Regions from separate parts of the Sphingomonas sp. LH128 genome, predicted to be linked through region 1. Evidence: riboswitches for the same ligand, from Rfam matches in the RefSeq annotation. Region 1 holds a riboswitch; each other region holds the start of a gene.
The links. A riboswitch is a leader RNA that binds a small molecule or an ion and turns the genes downstream of it on or off. The one in region 1 is predicted to bind cobalamin.
Positions count from the first base shown of each region.

Region 2: it holds a riboswitch for cobalamin, as region 1 does, so the genes downstream of both, LH128_RS04385 (DUF1852 domain-containing protein) here and LH128_RS29265 (TonB-dependent receptor) in region 1, are expected to answer to the same signal.
Region 3: it holds a riboswitch for cobalamin, as region 1 does, so the genes downstream of both, LH128_RS11685 (TonB-dependent receptor) here and LH128_RS29265 (TonB-dependent receptor) in region 1, are expected to answer to the same signal.
Region 4: it holds a riboswitch for cobalamin, as region 1 does, so the genes downstream of both, LH128_RS22125 (TonB-dependent receptor) here and LH128_RS29265 (TonB-dependent receptor) in region 1, are expected to answer to the same signal.

Region 1 is NZ_ALVC01000502.1:84-5,015, forward strand. Features, by position in the region: partial or broken gene LH128_RS29255 (RNA polymerase sigma factor region1.1 domain-containing protein) at 1-1,015, opposite strand, end outside; gene LH128_RS29260 (cold-shock protein) at 1,375-2,052, opposite strand; cobalamin riboswitch at 2,443-2,687, shown strand; gene LH128_RS29265 (TonB-dependent receptor) at 2,859-4,901, shown strand.
Region 2 is NZ_ALVC01000044.1:28,525-34,488, forward strand. Features, by position in the region: gene acnD (Fe/S-dependent 2-methylisocitrate dehydratase AcnD) at 1-981, opposite strand, end outside; gene LH128_RS04375 (acyl-CoA thioesterase) at 1,075-1,482, opposite strand; gene LH128_RS04380 (methionine synthase) at 1,663-2,691, opposite strand; gene LH128_RS04385 (DUF1852 domain-containing protein) at 2,718-3,716, opposite strand; cobalamin riboswitch at 4,113-4,335, opposite strand; gene LH128_RS31255 (hypothetical protein) at 4,803-5,264, shown strand; gene LH128_RS04395 (DUF4198 domain-containing protein) at 5,375-5,964, opposite strand, start outside.
Region 3 is NZ_ALVC01000137.1:4,389-10,352, reverse strand. Features, by position in the region: gene LH128_RS11690 (DUF1636 domain-containing protein) at 1-356, opposite strand, end outside; gene LH128_RS11685 (TonB-dependent receptor) at 604-2,577, opposite strand; cobalamin riboswitch at 2,752-2,943, opposite strand; gene LH128_RS11680 (cobyrinate a,c-diamide synthase) at 3,016-4,335, shown strand; gene mdoH (glucans biosynthesis glucosyltransferase MdoH) at 4,314-5,964, opposite strand, start outside.
Region 4 is NZ_ALVC01000307.1:5,271-11,234, reverse strand. Features, by position in the region: gene LH128_RS22135 (sulfotransferase family protein) at 1-721, opposite strand, end outside; gene LH128_RS22130 (hypothetical protein) at 833-1,132, opposite strand; cobalamin riboswitch at 1,279-1,520, shown strand; gene LH128_RS22125 (TonB-dependent receptor) at 1,772-3,859, shown strand; gene LH128_RS22120 (hypothetical protein) at 3,862-4,155, shown strand; gene LH128_RS22115 (PepSY-associated TM helix domain-containing protein) at 4,152-5,681, shown strand; gene LH128_RS22110 (hypothetical protein) at 5,678-5,920, shown strand.

The sequences.
Region 1 (4,932 bases):
CGACCAGATACTCGATCTTGGCCGCATGGAACTGCACCGATTCCACCTGCGCGGTGAGATCCTCGCGCAGTTGCAGGTACTGGTCTTCCTTGGCGACCGGGAAATCGATGCCCAGCGCCAGCGCGTCGAGCCGATCGCTCTGCAGGCGCTCGAAGGTGCGGAACAGTTCGGTGATAAGCGCGAACTTCTCCAGCGCCTCCGGCGTAAGCGCGGCTTCCATCTGACCGAGGGAGAGGGTGTTGTCCTCTTCATCGTCCTCGACCTGACGCTTGGGGATCGGATTGCCGTCCTCGTCGACTTCCTCCGAGTTGTCCTCGCCGGAATCGTCATCGTCCTTGAAGGAAGGCCCAGCGGTGGCAGCGGAAATCTCGCCGTCGCCATCGCCCTCACCATTTTCGGCCAGATTTTCGGGCTGCGGCTCCTTGGAGAGCATCGCGTCGAGATCGAGAATCTCGCGAAGCTGCATGTCGCCGTTGTTGAGCGCTTCGGACCAGCCGATGATCGCGTGGAAGGTCATGGGGCTTTCGCAAAGCCCCATGATCATCATGTCGCGGCCGGCTTCGATGCGCTTGGCGATGGCAGCCTCGCCCTCGCGGCTGAGCATCTCGGCGGCGCCCATCTCCTGCAGGTACATGCGCACCGGGTCGTCGGAACGGGCGAGCGTGTCCGCCTTGCGGGTCTCGCCGGGGCGGCGCCGGGAATTGCCTTCGTCGAACCCGGTATCCGAACCGGAATCGTCATCGCCGCCATCGACGGCTTCCACGCCGTCTTCCTGCTCACCGTCCTCATCGTCATCATCGTCGTTCTCGACGATCTTGACGCCCATTTCCGAGATCGCGGCCATGATGTCCTCAATCTGATCGGTGGTCATCTGGTCCTGCGGCAGCGCGGCATTCAACTCCTTGACCGTGATGACGCCCTGGCTTTTGGCGCGCGCGATGAACCGCTGGACCGAACCCTTGTCCAGGTCGAGAAGAGGAGAGTCGTTGTCGCCGCTGCGATCGTCGTTAGTCATGCAATCCGTTGTCGTTATTGGCCTTTTCATGACGATGGTGACGCCAGGACAAGGCTAGGTTCTCAGATCATCAGCCTGATGATGCCGGTGAAGGGCGGCCTACAGGCAGGGATGAACCACTTCAGGTCTAAGGTTCAAGCAATGCGGCCGGACATCGGTTCCAGGAGGAAGCTGGTCCGCCCGCATGCTGCACGTTCGAATCAAGGAAACACGTCCCTCGTCCCGCAGTCGGCCTGTCGAAGGCAGCTTTGATCAAGGCCTTCGACATAAGCCGCTCGATGTCCGTCGCCGATCGCGATGCGATCGAGGAAAGCCCGAGATGAGGCCATGACCTCCTGCGGCAGCCATGGCCAGATCAGTCAGCGCTGGACCAGATTCACGGCCGACGCCTTGCCCCGGCGATCGATCTCGATTTCGAATTCGAGTTGATCGCCTTCCGAAAGGCCATGCAGACCGGAGCGCTCGACGGCGCTGATATGCACGAACGCATCGGGCTGGCCGTCATCGCGGACGATGAAGCCGAAGCCCTTCATGCTATTGAAGAACTTGACGGTGCCGGTGGCCTTCTCGCCAGTGGACTGATTCTGAACAGGTGCGGCACTTCGCTCGCGACGTTCGGCAACGATGACCTCTCCCACGATGGTCAGTTCGGAAGCGGAAATCTTGCCGCCTCGCTCGACCAGCTGGAATTCCAGCTGCTGACCTTCCGCCAGCGTTTCGAGGCCGGCGGACTGCACGGCGCTGATGTGCACGAATGCATCGTCGCCGCCGCCTTCAAGCTGGATGAAGCCGAAACCCTTGTCGGGGTTGAAGAACTTGACCGTCCCACGGCCCTGACCGACAACCTGGCCCGGGCCGCCGCGCGAACCGCCACCGCCACCGCCAAAACCGCCGCCTCGCGATCCGCCGAAGCCGCCACGCTGGCCGCCACCGAAGCGGTCACCACCGCCAAAGCGATCGTTGCCGCCGCCCCAACGATCATCGCCGCCGCCGAACCGGTCGCGACCTTGGCCGCGATTTCCCCTGTCGAATGTCATCTTTTAAGTACCTTAAGCTAAGTCCGAGAAACCTATCCTCGCGAGTGAACGTAGCACGCAAGGCCGCAGAACCCGTTTCAGGGTGCAGGATGAAAGGCGATAGCAGCGCAACGACGTCTTGGCGACCAGAGTTCTGCGATCGGCTGCGATGCATGGCACGGAGGCGACTTTAGCACAGCGATGACCGAAATTTCACGCAATTCGACAATCGATCCGGCCGTCGCCGACCCTTGCCAGGCGCTCGGAAGCAAATTTTGCTCCCCGGAGCGGCCCGTCAGCCCTGGCATCGCTAGTCGGGAGTTCAGGATACAGGCCGTACCTGGACGCCATACAGACAGGCTTGTGCCGTGAAACCGTTTGAGATAGCGCGCCATATCTGCCCTTCATTGGTGCAGACAAGATCGCGCTGGTGCCTCGAAAGAGGCTTAAAAGGGAACACGGTGAGAAGGCATGCCCTTCGAATCCGAGGCTGTCCCTGCAACTGTAAGCGGTGAGCGCGATGCATATGTGCGGTGGGACAAAGGTTCCTGCCGCCAGTCACTGGGCCGGACGCTGCAACATGCGAGGCCTGGGAAGGCCTTGCATCGTCGCATTGACCCGTGAGCCAGGAGACCTGCCTGCGTCTGGTCGCTCATGCCGTGGTCCAGGGGGTGGCCAAGGCCCGGAATCATTCCGTTCGAGCGACGAACCAGCGGTGGAGGCCGCATCGGTTCGCGCAGACGGTCGCCCGCGGCGTCCGACCGCCGGCGCGCGTCGACCGTCTTGATGGCGGCAAGCCTCCCACCCAGTCGCAGGCGTCGGGGGGAATGATGATGAATTTGATGAAAAGCGCTGCGCTGGTGCGCATCGTGGCAGGTACCGCAATGGCGCTGGCGACGATGCCCGCCTGCGCCGAAGAGGCACCCGCCGGCGGCGCGGATGGCGGTTCCGGCGAAATCGTGGTGTTCGGACGCGGCGAGGCCAAGATCGGCACCGCCCATGCCGCCAGCGAGGGCAGCGTCGGCGGTTCCGACCTGCTGGTCCGTCCGCTTCTGCGGGTCGCCGAACTGCTTGAGGCGGTGCCCGGCATGGTAGCGGCGCAGCATTCGGGCAGCGGCAAGGCCAACCAGTACTTCCTGCGCGGCTTCAACCTCGATCACGGCACCGACTTCACGACTTATATAGATGGCGTGCAGATGAACCTGCGCAGCCACGGGCATGGCCAAGGCTATCTCGATCTCAACGGCCTGATCCCCGAGATCGTCGCCCGCGAAGATTTCCGCAAGGGGCCGTACCGCGCAGATGGCGGCGACTTCGCACTGGCCGGCGCGGCCTACATGACGACCATCGATGGGTTCGACCGCCCGTGGATCTCGGTAGAGGGGGGATCGTACAAGTCGGGGCGGCTGGCCGCCGGTGGCACCATCAAGGATGTGGCGGGTGGCAGTCTCACGCTGGTGGGGCAGGCCAAGCGCTATGATGGTCCCTGGCAGGAGGCCGAGCATCTGCGGCATTACTCCGGCTTTGCGAAGTACATCGCGTCCGCTGGCGAAGGCACCGTCGAAGCATCGCTCCACGCCTACCACGCCACTTGGCGGCCGACCGAGCAGATCCCCGAGCGGATCATCGGCAGTGCGCTGTGCCCTGACGAATTCTGCTCCCCCGATCCTTCGGCGCGTGGCCGCACAACGCGCTTCGTCGGCAACGTCGCGGTGCGACAGCCGAACTGGAGCGCTAATGTCTATGCCCAGTACTACGACTGGAACATGTATTCGAACCCAACTTATGCCGATCCGGACGGCACCAGCGCGCAGATCGACCAGTTCGACAAGCGCTGGGTCGTGGGTATCACCGCGCGCAAGCAATGGGCTGTGGGCTCGACGCTGCAACTGAGCATGGGCACTGAAAACCGCTACGATCACATCGGCAACGTCGGGGTGAATCGCACCGAGACCCGCGCCTTTTTGTCCTCGCTGGGTCGATACCACGTCGAGGAACTGTCCGGCGCGCTCTTTGGCGAAGCGACCTGGAAGCCGGTGCCCGGCCTCAGGCTAACCGGAGGCCTGCGAGGCGATTACTACCACTACGCCGTTCGCGCGCGCGACGCCATGGCGACCGAACTGGGAACCGGCAGCGGACACGATTCGATCGTCTCACCCAAGGTATCGGCAGCCTATGAGATCGTCCCGCAGTTCGAAGTCTATGCCAACTGGGGCCGCGGCTTCCATTCCAACGACGTGCGCGGTGCGGTGAACGTGGAATCGCCCGTGCCCGTTCTGGTGCGCGGCACCGGCAAGGAACTGGGCGGGCGCCTGCAACTGGGCACCGTCTCACTGACCGCGACGTACTGGTGGCTCGACGTGGGCAGCGAACTGCGCTTCGTCGGCGATTCCAACGCGGTGGAGCCGACCGGCGCCAGCAAGCGTCATGGCTACGAGGTGGTCGGGTTCTGGCGCCCGCTGCCGTGGCTGGCGCTCGATGGCAGCTATGTCGCCAGCCACTCGCGCTACGACAACGGAGATCGCATTCCCAACGCGGTCGAGAACGCGGTCTCCGCCGGCGCGGCGATCGTGCTCGATCCGTGGGAGGCGAGCGTGCGCGTCCGGCATCTCGGCCCCTACCCGCTGATCGAGGACAACTCGCTGCGCGACAAAGGCAGCACGATCGTAAAAGCCCGCGCCGCATGGAAGGGCCGCAAGATCGAGATCTACGGCGAAGTGCTGAACATCTTCGACAGCCACGACAAGGACATCGCGTACTACTACGAGTCCTACATCCCGGCGTTCGACACCAATGGCCCGGTCGAGGGACGTCTCAGCCGCGTGATCGAACCACGCACGTTCAAGATCGGCGCACGCTACACGTTCTGATCACCAGCACGGCCTGTCCCGTCATTCGACG
Region 2 (5,964 bases), on a different contig from region 1:
ATCGGGATCGCGGCCCGTCAGCAGCAGGTAGTCGATGGTCTGGCTGTCGATGTGGAACATCGCAGCGGTGGCGCCGTATTCCGGGCACATATTGGAGATTGTCGCGCGGTCGCCGATCGAGAGGCTGTCGGCGCCTTCTCCGAAGAACTCGATCCATGCGCCGACGACGCGGCTCTGGCGCAGGAACTCGGTAATGGCGAGGACGATGTCGGTGGCGGTTATACCCGGCTGGCGTTGCCCGGTGAGGCGCACGCCAACGATATCGGGGAGGCGCATCATCGAGGCGCGGCCCAGCATCACCGTCTCGGCTTCCAGCCCGCCGACGCCGATGGCGATGACGCCCAGCGCATCGACGTGCGGCGTATGGCTGTCCGTGCCCACGCAGGTATCCGGAAACGCGACGCCATCGCGCACCTGAATGACGGGCGACATCTTCTCCAGATTGATCTGGTGCATGATGCCGTTGCCCGCCGGGATCACATCGACGTTCTCGAAGGCGCTCTTGGTCCATTCGATGAAGTGGAAGCGATCTTCGTTGCGGCGATCTTCTACCGCCCGGTTCTTGTCGAAGGCGGCTGCATCGAAGCCGCCATATTCGACAGCGAGCGAGTGGTCGACGATCAGCTGCGTGGGCACCACCGGATTGACCTTGGCCGGATCGCCGCCCTGGTCGGCGATGGCGTCGCGCAGGCCGGCAAGATCGACCAGCGCGGTCTGGCCGAGGATGTCGTGGCATACGACGCGCGCGGGATACCAGGGGAAGTCGAGATTGCGCTTGCGCTCGACAATCTGGGTCAGCGCATCGCTCAGCAGCGCCGGATCACAGCGGCGCACCAACTGCTCGGCGAGCACCCGGGAAACGTAGGGAAGGCCGCTATAAGCGCCGGGGCGGATGCCCTCGACGGCGGCGCGCGTGTCGAAATAATCGACGGCGGTTCCAGCTGACGTTCCAGGGAAGGGCTTGCGATAGGCGTGGTTCATGGGCCTCTTATCGGCAGCGCCGCCGCCTGTGAAAATGGCTGAAAAGGCGAAGACTTGCGGACGGATTTCTGCAAATCTGCAAACTTTGCGAATTCAGGCTGCGGCCGCGTTCTGACGGATGGGGCGTGACTTGCCGTGCTCGTCGACGCAGACCATCTCGAAACGGCCTTTTACCGCGAGCGAGCGTTCGCCGCTGATGAGCCCCTCGGCGGTCATCTCCACTTCGACCGTCAGCGACGAGCACCCTTCGCGCACGACGTAGGCGTGCAGTTCGACGAGTTGTCCGACTCGGACCGGGTGGCGGAACTCGATCTTTTCCGAGGTTCGCATCACCACCGCCGCGCGGGCATGGCGGCTTGCGGCGATGAAGGCAGCCTTGCCCAGCAGGCTGAGCGCAGTGCCACCGAACAGCGTGCCATAGTGGTTGGCCTGTTCGGGAAAGACCATTTCGCACAGCCGGGTCGATGGGGTGTCCGCGGGCAGGGCATGGGCAGTGGGCATGGTGGTATCTCCTTTGCGAAGACAGCCAACCACGCGCCGGGCGCGGGACAAACCCCTGAAAGCGGGAAGGTTGCGAAGGCCTTCCGTGCAAACCCGCGAATGTTGCGAATTCGTAGTGGGTCCAACGCCAAGGAGCCTTGTCAGAGCCCGTCCGGTTCCCGGACGAGCCCTGCGGCTCGTTCAGCCGGCGAGTTCCTCTCTGACGATCCGCGCGCCAGCGCCAAGCGCGTTCAGTTTGCCTCGAGCCACGGCGCGGGGCAGCGGGGCCATGCCGCAGTTGGTGGACGGGTAGAGCTTGTCAGCTTCCACGAACTGCAGGGCCCTGCGCAGGGTATCGGCCACCTCTTCGGGCGTTTCGATGGTGTCGCTGGCCACATCGATGGCCCCGACCATGACCTTCTTCCCGCGGATCAGTTCGATGAGGTCCAACGGAACCCGCGAGTGATGGCATTCTAGCGATACGATATCGATCTTCGACTTTTGGAGATTCGGGAAGGTCTGTTCGTACTGCCGCCATTCCGCCCCCAGGGTCTTCTTCCAGTCGGTGTTCGCCTTGATGCCGTACCCGTAGCAGATGTGGACCGCCGTTTCGCATTTCAGCCCTTCGGCAGCCCTCTCCAGCGTGGCGATCCCCCAGTCGTTGGCCTCTTCGAAGAAGACGTTGAACGCGGGCTCGTCGAACTGGATAATGTCGATGCCTGCCGCCTCCAGTTCCCTGGCCTCCTGGTTGAGGATCGTGGCGAATTCCCAGGCCAGCTTTTCCCGGCTGCGGTAATGGGCATCGTAGAGCGTATCGATCATCGTCATCGGGCCGGGCAGCGTCCATTTGATGGGCTGATCGGTCTGCGTGCGCAGATACCGGGCATCATCGACGAAGACCGGCTGCGGGCGGGCGACCGCGCCGACGACCGTAGGCACGCTCGCATCGTAGCGATTGCGGATCCTGACCGTCTCACGCTTCTCGAAATCGACGCCGCTCAGGTGCTCGATGAATGTCGTAACGAAGTGCTGGCGGGTCTGTTCGCCATCGCCGACGATGTCGATCCCGGCCTGCCGCTGATCGTCCACGGCCAGGCGCAGCGCATCGTGCTTGCCGGCGACCAGTTCCTCGCCTTCCAGCTTCCAGGGCGACCAGAGTTTCTCGGGCTCGGCCAGCCAAGAGGGCTTGGGCAGACTGCCAGCGGTCAAAGTGGGCAACAGTGTTTTCATGTTGGATGACCTTGTGTGCTGTCTTGTCAAAGGATGTGGCTGGCGGCGTAGCCGGCGGACCAGCGGTCCAGATCGGCCTGGTACGGCCGGATGAAGTGCTCTTGCGCAAACCGGCCCTGCTCGATGGCGAGGCGGCTGCGCTCTTCGCGGTCGTAGACGATCCGGGTGGACGAGAAGTCCTGATGGTTCAGGCTGGGCCGGAAGCATTTCCCCGCAGCCGAATTGGCGTTGTAGATTTCGGGCCGGTAGATCCTCTGGAACGATTCCATCGTGCTGATCGTGCCGATCAGTTCGAGGCTGGTGTAATCGCTTGCCAGATCGCCGGTGAAATAGAACGCCATCGGCGCGACACTGCCCCGAGGCATGAAGTAGCGCGCCTGCAGGCCCATCTTCGCGAAGTATTCGTCGGTGGAGGAGAACGCGCTCTGCCGGTACTCGATCCCCAGGATCGGGTGGCGGTTTTCCGTGCGATGGTAGGTCTGGCTGCTCGAGACACTCAGGCAGATGACCGGAGGCTTCGCGAAATTGTCCCGGTATGTAGGCGAGGCCAGGAAGTGCCGGAACAGGTTGCCGTGCAGATCGCCGAAGCCCTCCGGCGTCGCGAACGTAGACCGTCCCTTGTTATGCTCGGCCAGCAGCACGCTGAAGTCGTAATCGCGCACGTAGGACGAGAAATTGTTCCCGGCGATCCCGGCGATGCACGTATCGGTCTTTCGGTCGATGATGCTCGGCTTCAGGATCTCGATCATCGGGAAGGCATCGCCGCCATCGCCCGCAGCAACATGCATCTCGACCGAGACGATATCGAGCTCGACCCGGTAGCGGTCACCCTCGGGATTGTCCCAATCCGCCAGATCGTTGCAGCGGTTGTCGATCATCCTGAGGGCAGCCTGCAGGTTTTCCTGGCGGTGCTCGCCTCTGGCCAGATTGGCGAAGTTCGTCGTGATCCGCGTGTTGTCGGAGGGGCGATAATTCTCGTCGAAGCGAATGCTGCTGATGGAGAATGTGAGATCGTCGTCTGTCATGGCCGGTTGTCCTGAAGATCGCCTGATCGTGGGCGCCAGCGGCGCGCCGGAAGCGATACGGGTGAGGCGAGGGCGTGGGAATGTCGGGTTGGCGTGTGTTGCGGGCATGCACGGTGTCCTGCGGTCCGGCGCGAACGCCGTCCGTCGTTGTGGTTCGGGAATGGGTCTGGATTTGCGGCGCGCCGCGTCAGGCGGGGCTCAGCCCGATGACACGGCGCGCGGGCGCATTCGTCGATTTGCGAAGGGGCGGGACAGGATTGCAAACATCGACCGATCACCTGCTTTGGCCGGGCGGAAGGATCGAAGGAAGAACGCGCAAAGTAGGAGCGGCCCACACGGCGGATAGACTGCGGGCCACGCTTCAAGCGCGATCCACCGGAGGAACCCCCGTCCGAGGAACGTTATGGCGCCGAAGGCAGGTCTCCTGGCTTGCGGGTCATTGCGGCGGTTCCGGCCTTCCCGAGCCTTGTGCAAGGCTCAGTGACACGAAATGGAACCGCCACTCGCCACTTACAGTTGCGGGGGCAGCGCCGGACTCTGCCCCGAAGGGCACCACCGGCTTCCCGTCTTAGCCCCGCCGTCATGCCTGAAGCGGGGAACCTCGACACGCTCTCTCAACACCATCGCCAGCCAACTGTCAACCATCATATAAAGATATCTTTATATGATGGTTTCGATGTGAGGCTATTCCGTCAGCGACGCAGTCCGCGCTCGTACTTGGCCGAGGAGCGGTACACGTGAGGAAAGGCTGGAAAGCTCCTCGAGAACCTGCAAAACTATGATGGTTTCTTGATCTGAACATCGCGGTCGCCGCTGCGGCATTGCTGATTGGCAAGATCTGGAAATGCTCAAGCAGGTTCGCCGTCACAGCGGTGATCCTCAAGTCCATGGAGCAGACGTGACCGGGGACGCCGTGCAGGTGACCGGGCATCAGGCCGCCGCTCAACGACGTGCGGGTCTTCTCCGTCAAGGGTTCGTTCGACTGCCATGTCTGCCGCAATGCAACTGTCCCCCCATGGCGGTTACTGTGGGTACGCGCCTGCACACTCTCGTCTCGCCCGCATATCTGCAGAACTGCGCTGGCGCGTGGACGGCGATGGATGGCGACTGTCCTTCGGGCGATGTTTTGAGGATCATGTTGCCTTGGGTTTGCGAAGGGGGCAGGCGAAGCGTTTCGTACGTGCCGCGTTCTGGCCGCGTGCGCGGATCGAGTGGCGTGCGCTGAACGAGGCGTTCGTCATCTTGGCGCCTGACTGCGGACCCGATTCAGTCGATCTGGCTGATCTGATGGGCCGTCTGGTCGAACTGGCCAAACGACCGCTTACGCCTAAGGAACTTCTTGCGGTGCTGCCGCTCACCAACAAGGAACGCGTGCGCTGGACCAAGGACGGTCGTCTTACCCCCAGTGGATCCGTGAGTATCCGTAAGGGGCAGATCGTATCGGTGCCGACCTATTCGGTATCGCAGGTTGAGCGCCTGCTGGGCGCTCCTCAGGTCATTTGCGACTGGCGCGAAGAAGATGCGCGTCTGGGCAAGGATGGCCACTGACGCCAGCGTCTCGCAATGCCACATTCTCCATGCTCACTGGTTGTCGCCGGTAAGCACGCAAACGAGATCCAACCGCCCGACCATGACGGTCGAGCGGCCGGACGCAAGTATCATTCCGGCTTGTGTTCCAGCGTGAAGCTGAGCGTCGCCGTGAGTTCGACATTGCGGTACTTGGTCGGGTTGTCGCTAGGTCCGTTATAGACGGCATGAATGACATTGAGGCCTTGGTTACGCACGACGAGCGTTACGGTGCCGTCGGTGCCGGTCACGACCTCCTTCGCGTCCGGGTCATTCACGAAGTCAGCGATGAGATGGGCCCCGGCCACCGGCTGCCCCTGGAAGAGAACCTTGTACTTCAGCTTCTGCCCCAGCAGCTTCGGGATCGGGCCTACCGGCACGATCTGAAGCGTCTGGCCGGGCAACGCCGGTATGCTGCCCATCAGTTTGCCCTGGATCCGCACTGCATACTTGATGTTGTTGGTCGAGATTTCGGCGCCGGGCATCTCGTCGAGGCCCTTCTTTTCGTACTCGCCGCCCTTCATGCGCGACCACACGCCGTTCTGCAGAACGGCGGTGACGAAGGCGGGTTTGACTTCGGTTTCGACGAGCATGGCGAGGCCCGAGACCCGGTGCGACGCCTTGATCGACGTGCCCTCGGCATCAAAGGCGGCGACCGTGTCGATCAGCGGCTCGCGCTTTA
Region 3 (5,964 bases), on a different contig from region 1:
ACGCCTTGCGGCCATTCCTTGAAGGGGACGCGGCCGTGCTCGCTTTCGGCGTGGCGCGCGGCATATTCGAGGATGGCGCGGGCGGCGTCTTCGTCCGGCGTGAAGTCGCCCAGCACGTAGCCGACTTTGCCCGGTGCGCGGATGTGGACGGTGCAGTGGCGGCTGCAGGCGAAGAGGCAGGGCATGGCCTGGATCTGCACGCCCTGCAGTTCGGGGTCGGCGGCCTGAACGCTGCGCATCGCCGCTTCGAGCAGGGCGCCGCCCCGCTGGCCGGTCTCGTCCTCGCGGGCGTCGGCGGTGTGGCGGCAGGTGTTGCAGACGACCACCGAAGGGCCGGGAGGTACGGGGGTCAGCATGGGGGTGTCACCTTGGTATTGGTGGTGAGGCCCACCCCGCTGTGGTTGAAAAACTGTCCGTCATCCCCGCGAAGGCGGGGACCCATCTGATGCCGTCGCAAGAGGCGAAGTCCGGAGATGGGTTCCCGCCTTCGCGGGAATGACGACGATACAATCACAGGCGGTCGCGTTCCGGCCGGCAGGTCCTCCCCTCCCGCTTGCGGGAGGGGCTGGGGGTGGGCCTTTTCGGGTTGGGCCTTCCTTGTCATCAGAACCGGCTGCGCACGCCGACGTAGACCGTCCGTCCCAGTGCGGAATAACCCGCCGCCGTCTGGTAGTCCTTGTCGGTCAGGTTCTCGACGCGGCCTTGCAGCATCAGGTTCTCCTTGATCCGCACTTGCGCGCGAAAGTCGATCAGCCAGTAGTCGTCCAGCTTCGCGGTGCCGGTGGCGGCGTTGAAGGTCTCGCCCGAGTAGCGCGCCGCGACGCTGGCGCGAAGCCCTTGCGGCAGGTCGATGCCCGCTTCGGCATTGGCCATGTGGCGCGGTACGCGCTGCAGCTGGCGGCCGTAGGTGGACGAACCCTCGGTGCGGTCCTCGGCGCGGGTCCAGCTGTAGTTGCCCTCGGCAAACAGCACGCCCAGCTTCGCCGACGCGGCGAGTTCCAGGCCGCTGGCCTTGGCCGTCTTGACGTTGGCGTAGTAGCCGAAGCGCGTGGTCGTGGTGCCGGGGATGTAGCACGCGGCGGGCAGCGTTCCACTGGTCGGGCAGTAGGCGAAGTCGATCAGGTTGTCGGTGTCGCGCTGGAACCAGGTTGCGGAGAGGCGCAGGGCCTCGCCGAAGTTCTGCTCGGCGCCCACTTCCCAGCCCTTCGCCTTCTGCGGGGCGAGGTCGGCGGTGCCGTAGGCGCTGTACATCTGGTAGAGCGAGGGGGCTTTGAAACCCTCGTCATAGCTGGCGCGCAGCACCGTGGCGCCTCCGTTGGGGGTATAGGCCGCGCCCGCGCTCCACACGGTCTGCCCGCCGAAGCGCGACTGGTGATCGTAGCGCGCGCCGCCGTCGAGGGTGAGGCCCTTGACCGGGCTCACGCGCAGTTCGGCGTAAAGGCTGTCCATGTCCACCGAGTAGGGCGTCAGCGTATAGGGCGTGGCGGAGTTCGTCGGCGAGGCGGTGGTCATCCGCTGCTCCTCGCGCTCGGCGCCGAACACGGCCTGGATCGCGTCGCTGAAGGTGTAGGTGCCCTGGTACTCGTAGCGGCGCAGGCGGCCGTGCGCGTCGAAGGTGATCGCGCGGATCGAGCGGGTGGGGTCGAAGTTCTCCCGGTCGGTGACGTTCTGCAGCACCGCGACGCGGTTGACCAGCTTGCCGTCCAGCAGCGCGAAGTTGAGGCCCGCGTAGCCGGACCATTCCTTCGTGGTGCCATAAGCGAGGGTGTCGCCTGAAGTGCCGTCGAAATCGTTCTTCCCGTCGGCCCAGTAGCCGCGCAAGTCGAGGCTGACGCCGGGGGCGACGCGCACCGTGACGGTGCCGCTGGCGGCGCTGCGCTGGAAACCGTCGGCCTCGGTCCCGTTCGCGCGGGCGGAGATACCGTCGGTGGTGAAACGCGAGGCGGAGAGGCGCCAGTCGATGAGGTCCGAGGTGCCGCCCACGCCCGCGCGGGCGGAGACGTTGTCATGGGTTCCCGCCTCAACGGCGAAGCTGCCTTCGAGCCGCTCGGTCGGGCGGCGGGTGCGCACGTTGACGACACCGCCGGTCGCGTCGCTGCCCCACAGGATCGACTGCGGCCCGCGCAGGATCTCGATCCGGTCGACGTCGTCGAGCAGCAGGTTGGAGAAGCCGTAGCCGCCCGCCGTCGCCGAGGGGTCGGACAGGCGCATGCCGTCGATCACCATGACGGTCTCGCCCGCATCGGCGCCGCGGATGCGCAGCGAGGTGGTGGTGCCGTAGCCGCCGTTGCGCGACATCGAGACGCCGGGGGTGCGCAGCAGGGCATCGGTCAGGGCGATGGGTTGCAGGGCGACGATCGCGGGCTCGCCCAGCACGGTCACGGTGGCGGAGACGCGCTCGATCGCGACGGGGGTGCGAAGCGCGCCGACGACGATGTTGTCATCTTGCCGAGTGTCGCCGTCGGTATCGCCAGGTGCCGTTGTGGTATCGTTGGGTGCCGCTGTGTCGGCGAATGCCGGAGAGGCCGAAGCGAGCAGTGCGATAGCGGCGGTGGTAATGATAAGATATTGTTTCACTTGTATTCCTTCATGCGAACGACGGTGCTCCGTCGGCCGGTGAAGGATATTGGGACAGTGGGCGCGGACAGGCAGCGCAACACCTCCCGCAAGCCCCCTCAGGCCGCCGGAACGATGGCTGTCGTTGCGCGAGGAATGCACTTCCCCCGTTCGTCCGGCACACCCTGTCCGGTCGAAGAACGACGGCGACGGGCAGGTCTCCTGGCTCACGGGTCATCGCCGATTTCGGCCGCCTTCTCAGGGGCTTGCACCCCCAATGGCATGTGGCAGAACGGCTCTCCGCTTACAGTTGCAGGGGCAGCCCGGGTATCTCACCCGCGTTCCCTTTCAATCCCCTCGCGGGGAACCTGTCGCGGCGCGGCAAGTATCGTGCGCCGGGGCGCCGCGCAAGAGGCCAATGCTTGCGCCGACCTGCCGGAAACCATAGGTGCGGGATCGATGGACACTCCGCGCCAAGACGATGCCCCCGCCTGCCCGGCGTACCTGGTAAGCGCCCCGTCCTCGGGTCAGGGCAAGACGCTCGTGACTGCGGCATTGGCCCGAACGCACCGCAATGCGGGCAGAAAAGTGCACGTTTTCAAGGTTGGACCGGACTTCCTCGACCCCATGGTGCTCGAAGTCGCGAGCGGCGCGCCGGTCCTTCAGCTCGACCTGTTCATGTGCGGAGAGGCGCAGTGCCGCGCCCTCCTGCACGAAGCGGCGCGCGAGGCCGACCTGATCCTCGTCGAAGGCGCGATGGGCCTGTTCGACGGTGACCCCAGCGCCGCCGACCTCGCCGAACGCTTCGGCTTCCCGGTGCTGGCGGTGGTTGATGGATCGGCGATGGCGCAGACGTTCGGCGCCCTGGTCCACGGCCTCGCGACCTACCGGCCGGGGCTGGAGGTCCATGCGGTGATCGCCAACCGCGTCGGCAGCGCGCGGCACGCGGAATTGCTGGAGCAGGGCGTGCCTGCGTCGGTGAAGTGGCTGGGCACTTTCCCGCGCGAGGCCGGAGTGACGCTGCCCGAACGCCACCTCGGGCTGGTGCAGGCAGCCGAGGTCGTGGATCTCGACGCGCGACTGGATCGGGCGGCGAGCCTGCTGCCTGATGCCGTGCTGGACCTGCCGCCGCCGGTGAGCTTCCCGGCGCCCGAGGTCCCGGAGGAAAGCCCCAATCTGGCGGGTCTGCGCATCGCCATCGCGCGGGACGAGGCTTTCGCCTTCATCTACCACGCCAACTTGCGATGGCTGGAACGGGCAGGCGCGCAGCTCGCCTTCTTCTCACCGCTTCATGACGCGCGATTGCCCGATTGCGAGGCGATCTGGCTCCCCGGAGGCTACCCGGAACTGTATCTGCAGACGCTTGCCGCGAATGCGCCGATGCTCGATGCCATCCGTGCGCACCATGCGGCGGGGAAGCCGATTCTCGCCGAGTGCGGGGGGATGCTCTACGCTTGCGCATCGCTCACGGACGTAGAGGGCAATCGGGCCGATCTGCTCGGATTGCTGGAGGGGCACGCCGCGATGCAGCGGCGTTTCGCCGCCCTCGGCATGCAGCACATCGCGCTGCCGGGAGGGACCTTGCGCGGGCACACGTTCCATTATTCGCGGCTGGAAACCGGGCTCGTACCGGAGGCTCGCGCCAGCACGCCGGACGGGCGGGACGGGGAAGCGCTCTATCGCGTCGGCTCGCTCACCGCGAGCTACATGCACGCATACTTCCCGTCCGCTCCCGAAGCGGCGGCGCGGTTTTTCGTTCAGGCTTCGACCAGCGACTGACCTTTGGGGAGGTCGGGGTCCTTGCGCGGATCTTCGCTGGCCTCGACGATGCCGGGTTCGGGCACTCGGAAGACCTTCGCCGCGTCCGCCTTGTCGCCGAGGTTCTCGCTCGAAGACAGGCTGATAAGCCAGGGCGAGAGGAACAGGCCGACGATGATCGGCGAGAGCCAGATCGCCGTCGTCATGTCGAGGAACGCCGTCGCCGTCAGGCCCGCGCCGAGCAGCAGATGCTCACGCAAGTCGGGCAGGACTTCGCGCACGGTGATGCGGCGGGCATCGCGGGTCTGGGTGTTCCAGCCCGCCGAGATGCCCAGCAGCAGCCCGAGCAGCGCCTTGGTCTGTGTCATCATGGTGATCGGTGCGAGCAGCATCGCCAGTACCGTCTCCAGCAGGACCGAGCGCACGGCCGCGAAGCCGCCGCCGAAGCTGCGGCGCCGCTCGCCGTCGGCCAGGACCCAGATCAGGCCCATGATCTTCGGGCCGAACAGCAGCATCACCGTCAATGCCAGCACGCTCGGCGGGGCGAGGGTGACGAAGCCGCCATCGCCATGCGTCGCGACCTGGCCGATCATCGTCAGGATCAGCAGCAGCCAGCCCGGCGAGGTGAGGTAGGCCGAGGCGCCAATCAGCAGGTGCAGGCGGCTCGCCCAGTGCAGGCCCGAGGCGCCGAGGAGCTGCAGGTGCTGCAGGTTGCCCTGCATCCAGCGCCGGTCGCGGATCGCCATGTCGATAATCGTGGGCGGGAATTCCTCGTAGGAACCGCCGATCATGACCATGTGGACGGCCCAGCCACGGCGGCGCAGCAGGGCGGATTCGAGCATGTCGTGGCTGAGGATATGGCCGCCGAACGGAGCCTTGCCGGGAAGCTCAGGAAGACCGCAGGCCTCGGCGAAGGCGCGGGTACGCACGATCGCGTTATGGCCCCAGAAGTTGGCCTCCGACCCCGACCACCACAGCAGCCCGGCGCTCGCGATCGGGCCATAGGCCTCGCTCGCGAACTGCATCCAGCGCTGGAACAGGGTTCGCGCGTTGGTGATCATCGGCACCGTCTGGAGCAGGCCGATCGAGGGACGCTCCTCCATGATCGAGGCCATGCCCACGATCGTCTCGCCGCTCATCATCGAGTCGGCGTCGAGGATCAGCATGTTCTCGTAAGCGCCGCCGAAACGCTTCACCCATTCGGCGATGTTGCCGGGCTTGCGCGCGATGTTCTTCTCGCGGCGGCGGTAGTAGATCTTGATCGGCGCGTGGTCGGCCAGTTCGTGCCAGGCGGCTTCCTCGCGCTTGCCGTGGAAGGGGTTGGAATCGCTGAGGACGAAGAAGTCGATCCACGGCGCGCCGCCGGCTTCGGCGATCGAGTAGGCCATGGCACGTACGCGGGCGAAGACTTCCTCGACGCCCTCGTTGTAGACCGGCATCAGCACGGCGGTCTTGTGGCGCAGGCTGGAGGCCGGGCTTGGCAGCGCGGTGAAGCCGGGATGCTCGCCGGTGATGAGCTTGAGGAAGCCCATCGTCGCGGTAACGAAGCCGAACGAGATCCAGCAGAACAGCGGCACGAAGAACACCAGCAGCAGCGCTTCGACCCAGTCGAGCCCGTCGCGCGAGAGTTCCATGCGCACCGTGCTCGAT
Region 4 (5,964 bases), on a different contig from region 1:
TGACCAGTTGCGCGTCAGGAAACTCGGCCGTCAGGGCATCGAGGAACAACGGGTGCCAGGGGTTCTTGAGCGTCCAGCGCCCCGGGGCATTGGCCTGAAGCAGCTGCAGCAGCCGCTTTTCGTAGCGGAAGGCGGGCGCGTAGTCGGCCTCGTCCAGGAACCAGCGGTGGTAGCCCGGAATGTCCGCCTGGGAATCGTAGAGCTGCGCGCAGAACGACGGCGCCATGGCGAACTGGCACTCGGTCGGGCTGTCGGCCTCCTCGTAATGGATCGCGGCGATCTGCGGCGCGTACTTCAGCCCCTGCAGCGTTCGCGTCTGGCAGGCATCGTGACGGGGACCGGCGTGAAGTTCCTGCACCAGCGGCGGCGGCACCGAATCGAACGCTTCCCAGCGCAGGAACGCGCGGCGCGCCGGGTCGGCTTCCAGCAGGTTGATCGCCAGCGTGGTGCCGGTACGCGGAAGGCCGAAGACAAACAGCGGCTTCTCGACCGGGCGCTCCAGAAGTTCGGGGTGGCGCGCCAGCCAGTCCTCCACGCGCATCCGGTTCGCCATCGCGGCCACCAGTGCATCGACCGATCGCGCCATGCCCGCTTCGGTGAATCTGGCTTCGTCCTCGTAGGACTTCAGCAACACGCCAAGCCCTTCGAGGATCGCGGGATCGCCGAAGTCGCTCAATCCGGTCCGTTCGCTTGCCGCTGCGACGATGTCCTGCGCCTGCATGTCTTCTCCCTCATCCCGTGCCGCGTCATCGCGCGGCGTTCGGAGGGGATCATGAAGACATGGGGCACACTTTAGAAGCTACCCGCCGATCACCTTGGCGATATCGGGCGATCAGACCGAAAGGATCAGGGAATCGTCGCTGCGCGGGGGCGTACCGTCGTAGGAGGGCAGAGGCTCGAAGTGCTCGTTCAGCAGTTCCATCGACGAGAGGCCCGCCAGCTTGAACTGGCCGAGACCCGGCTCCTCGTCGCTGCGGCGTGCCTTCGCGGGGTTCATGGCACTGACGACAAGATCGCCGTGCCTTTCGAACAGCATGTGCGGGGCAAGCGTGATCGTGTTGCCGTTGTAACGCGCCGTCACGAACTTTCGCGTGGCTATGGCTTCCATCAGGGTGAGTCGTGGATCAGTCATCGGCACCGCAAATTGCACGGGTTGCCCAAAATGAAAAGCAAGGTTGCAACCGAAAACTCGCAGGACGGGCTTTCGGAAGGCCCCACGCGAACGGCTTGCAAATCGTGCGCGCAGCGAATAATCCCCCGCCCGTCCCTCCGAAAAGGGGGACACGATCGCGTTGGTGCCTTCCGAAAGGGGCTTAAAAGGGAACGCGGTGAGAGGGGCTACCCCTCGAAGCCGAGGCTGTCCCTGCAACTGTAAGCGGTGAGCGCGATGCATATCGCGGCAGGCCAATGTGCCCTGCCGCAGCCACTGGGCCGGACGCTAACTCCTGCGAGGCCTGGGAAGGCCGTGCATCGCGTGACGACCCGTAAGCCAGGAGACCTGCCAGCGTCCGGTCGCTCTTGCCTTGGTCCAGGGGATGGCCGCGGCACGGTGTACTCCGTCTGAGCGACGAACTTGCGGCCAGGCCGCAACGGTGGGTTTCGCCGGTCGCTCGTTCGCGCCCGGATTCCGCCGCTGCACCCGTGCGGGGGGACACCCCTCTCGCGGGAACCTGTCCGTTCGACTGGGAAACGCAACGGGGGTTACAACATGAATACGAGATCGCTTCTTTCCGGCCTGATTGCTTCGGGCGCGTCATTCTGCATGCTTGGCATGTCCGCGACTTCGGCTGAGGCGCAGGAAGCCGCCGAGACGGCGCCGGAGAATGCCAATAACACGGATGCGGGCAACATCGTCGTCACCGCGCGCAAGGCGGGTGTCCTGCAACTCGGCCAGCAGGCCGACGCCTCCAGCCGCCTCGGCCTCACGCCGATGCAGACGCCGGCCAGCGTCGACGTCATCACCAGGGAGATGATCCGCAGCCTGGGCGACCGCACCGTGGTTGCCGCAGCCGCGCGCGCACCGGGGCTCATCAACAACAGCTCGGCCTTCGGTTACTCGCTGAGTTCGCGCGGGTTCACCGGCTACACCTCGGTGATGCAGCTCTACGACGGGATGCGCGTCTACACGACGACCACGCAGACCTTCCCCGCCGACCCGTGGATGGCCGAGCGGATCGAGGTCCTGCGCGGTGCGGCGTCGGTCCTCTATGGAGAGGGCGGCATCGGCGGCGCGATCAACGTCGTGCGCAAGAAGCCCAATACCGAGCAGTTCGAAGGCGAGGTCCGTCTCAGCGGCGGTTCATTCGATACTTATGCGGCGGCGGGCGGGATCGGCGGGCCGATCGGAGACAGGCTCTCGTACCGCGTCGATCTCAGCTACAACCGTTCGGACGGGTGGATGGAGCGCGGGCAATCGCGCAGTCTTGCGCTTTCGGCGGCGCTGCGCTGGCAGGCGCGCGACGACCTCGTGCTGACGCTGACGCACGACCGCGCCGACCTCGACCCGACGATCTGGTACGGCACTCCGCTGCGAGACGGCAAGCTGGTGCGGGACATCCGCAAGAAGAACTACAACATCGCCGACCGCTCGCTGCGTTTCGACGATGCCTGGACCCAGGCCAAGGCCGAATGGACACCGGCCGAGGGGGTGACGATCACCAACGTCGCCTACTACCTCACCGGCTTCAAGCACTGGCGCAATGCCGAGGGCTATGCCTGGTCCGGCGACCAGATCCGCCGCTCGAGCTATCTGGAGATTGTCTACAAGACGAAGCAGTGGGGCGACCGCTTCAACGCGGTGTTCGATCATACGCTGCTGGGCATGGACCACCGCCTGAGCCTGGGCGGCGAGTACAACACCGGCTCGCTGCTGCGCACCGACAGTTCGCCCAACAGCCGCTTCGACCTCGTCGATCCTTACGACTATACGCCGGGCACGTTCCTCGACGGCACATTCGGCACCCGCTACAAGTACAAGACCGATGTGCAGCAATGGGCGCTGTTCGGCGAAAGCCGGCTCTCGCTGTCCGACCGGCTCTCGCTGGTGACGGGGCTGCGCTACGATCGCCCGAAGACCGAGCGGCACGATGCCCTCGATCCGGCGGCGGACTACACCGCCCGCTACCCGAGCACCAGCTGGCGCACGGGGCTGGTCTACAACCCCAGCGACACGATCTCGCTCTATGCGCAGTATTCGGCGGCGGCGGACCCGGTGACGGCGTTCCTCACGGCGACACTGGCGCAGACCAGCTTTGACGTTTCCACCGGGCGCCAGTGGGAGGCCGGGGTCAAAGCGACTTTCCTGGACGGACGCGGCGAGTTCACGCTGTCAGGCTATCGCATCGTCAAGAAGAAGATCCTGACCCGATCCGCCAACGATCCCACGGTGTCGGTGCAGGTCGGACAGCAATCTTCCTACGGCGTCGAGGCCTCGTTCGGACTGGCGGTGACGAAGGACTTCAGCGTGCTCGCCAACGGCACGATCCTGAACGCGCGGTACGACGACTTCGACGAACTGGTCGGCACCGCGCTGGTCAGCCGGGACGGCAACATGCCCATCGGCGTCGCGGAAAAGGCGGCCAACCTGTGGCTGTCATGGCGGCCGGTGCAGCCGCTGCATCTGGACGCGGGCCTGCGGTATGTCGGCAAGCGATACTCCGACGCCGCCAATACCCGGCTCATCCCGGCCTATACGCTGGTCGATGCTTCGGCCCGCTACGACCTTGCCGAGAAGACGAGCGTGACGCTCAACTTGCGCAACGTCTTCGACAGGATCTACGTCCAGAACAGCTACTCCACCTCGCAGTGGGTCCTGGGTGAGCCGCGCAGCGTCGCGGTCACCTTCGAGCAGCGGTTCTGACCGTGGCGGGGAGGCCGAAGCCAGGGCGAGAGCCGAACTGGCGCGCGATCGCCGCGCGCGTGCTGGCGGCCACCGTCGGCGCCTACGCGCTGTGCTACGCGTGGATCGGCGCAGCCGTGCGCGTGCTGCCGATGGACGGCGTGGACGCGAACATCCTCGCCACCTGCCTTGCCTTCATGGTGTTCGTCGCGGTGATCCTGCGGGCCTTCGCGGTCCGCAGCGTCACGCGCATCTGGTGCGAACTGCTCGTGGGCACGGCGCTGCCCATGGGCCTGCTGCTGGGGCTGGGGCGATGAAGGACACCCTGCGCCAGTCGATGGGCTGGCTTCATACCTGGTGCGGGCTGCTGCTGGGCTGGGTGCTGTTCGGCGTCCTGCTGACGGGATCGCTGGCGGTGTTCTACACCGAGATCAATCTCTGGACGACGCCCGAACTGCGCTCTCCCGTCACCATCGACCGCACCCATGCGGTGCGAATGGGCCGCGCGTACCTCACCCGCGTCGCGCCCGATGCACGGCAGTGGCGCATCGTCATCCCCACCCCGCGCGAGCAGGTGCTCCGCCTCGTCTGGACCGACCGCGCGGGCAAGGCCACCACGCACCGGCTCGACCCGCAGACCGGCGCCCGCATCCCGCGCGACATGGACGCGGGGTTCTTCTTCATGCGCTATCACTACACGCTGGGGATCGATCGCAAGTCCAGCCAGCTGGGCTTCCTGATCGTCGGTGCGGCGGGCCTCGCCATGCTCGCCGCCTCGATCAGCGGCGTGATCATCCACAAGCGGATATTCCGGGATTTCTTCATCTTCCGCCCCGAGGCCTCGCGCCAGCGGGCGTGGATGGACGCGCACAACGTGCTCTCCGTGCTGCCGCTGCCGTTCCACGTCATGATGGCCTATACCGGCCTCGTCCTGATCTATTACGCCTACATTCCCGCCGGGGTCGCCATGCTGAACGGCGGCGATGTGAAAGCCTACCAGACCGCCGCCGCGCAATCGCTCTACATCGACCGCGGCATCGACGGCGACCGGCCGCCGGGCGCGCCCCGCCGCACCGTCGATCTGGCCGCGCTGTTGCCCCGCGCCGAACGGGCATGGGGAGGCGGACCTGCCGTGAACATCTATGTCAGCCAGCCCGACCGCGCCGATGCCGTGGTCGAGATCTGGCGCCAGCGCGACGACCGCATCGCCAACTTCCCCGACCGCGTGGACTTCGCAGGCTCCGACGGCAAGCTGCTGCGCGTGCTGGTGAAGCGCTCACCCGCAAGGGAGACGCAGGCGTTCCTTGCCGGGCTGCACTTCATCGAGTGGGGCGGCGCGGCCGCGCGGTGGCTCTATTTCCTCACCGGCCTTGCCAGCGCCGCGATGGTCGCGGCAGGACTGATCCTGTTCACCGAAAAGCGCGCCCGCAAGACGATGTCGCCGTTTCAGGCCATGGCGAGCCGGATCACCGTCGCCGCCGTAGCCGGTAACGTGATCGCCTGCGCGGCCTATCTCCACGGCGAACGGCTGCTGGCCCCGGGCATGGACGACAGGCGCGCCATGGCGGCCTCGGTCTACTTCCTGGCCTGGCTGGCATCCCTGATCCATGCCGGTCTACGCCCCTGGGGCCGGGCATGGGGCGAACAACTGCAGCTCGCCGCCCTGCTGTGCCTGTCGCTCCCGGTAACGAGCGCGCTGGCGAACCTCCCGCTCACGACGACGCTGCCAAGGGGCGGCGGGATACGGGCCGGAGCGGACCTCACCGCTACCGCAATCGGCATCGTCCTGTGGATCGCGGCCGCGAGGGTGACGCGCCGTACGAACGCGCAGGTGAACCCATGATCGCGGCAACGTTCCTTTCGCTGCTGCTGGTTGCGGCGGGATTTCACGCGATCCGGCGGGCGAAGTCGCAGGACCGCGCCCACGCATGGCGGACAGGCGGCGCCATATTGCTCGCGCTGGCTTGCGCCGCATCGATAGCGGGCGCCGAGACAGCCCTCATCGGCGCGATGCTATGGCTGTTCTGCGTGCTGCCGCTGGCCGCGCTGCCCGAGATATTCGGCAGGCGAAACGGCAGGTAGCGCTCGCCGGATCTCCCTGCTCAAACAACTTGCACGTGCAACCA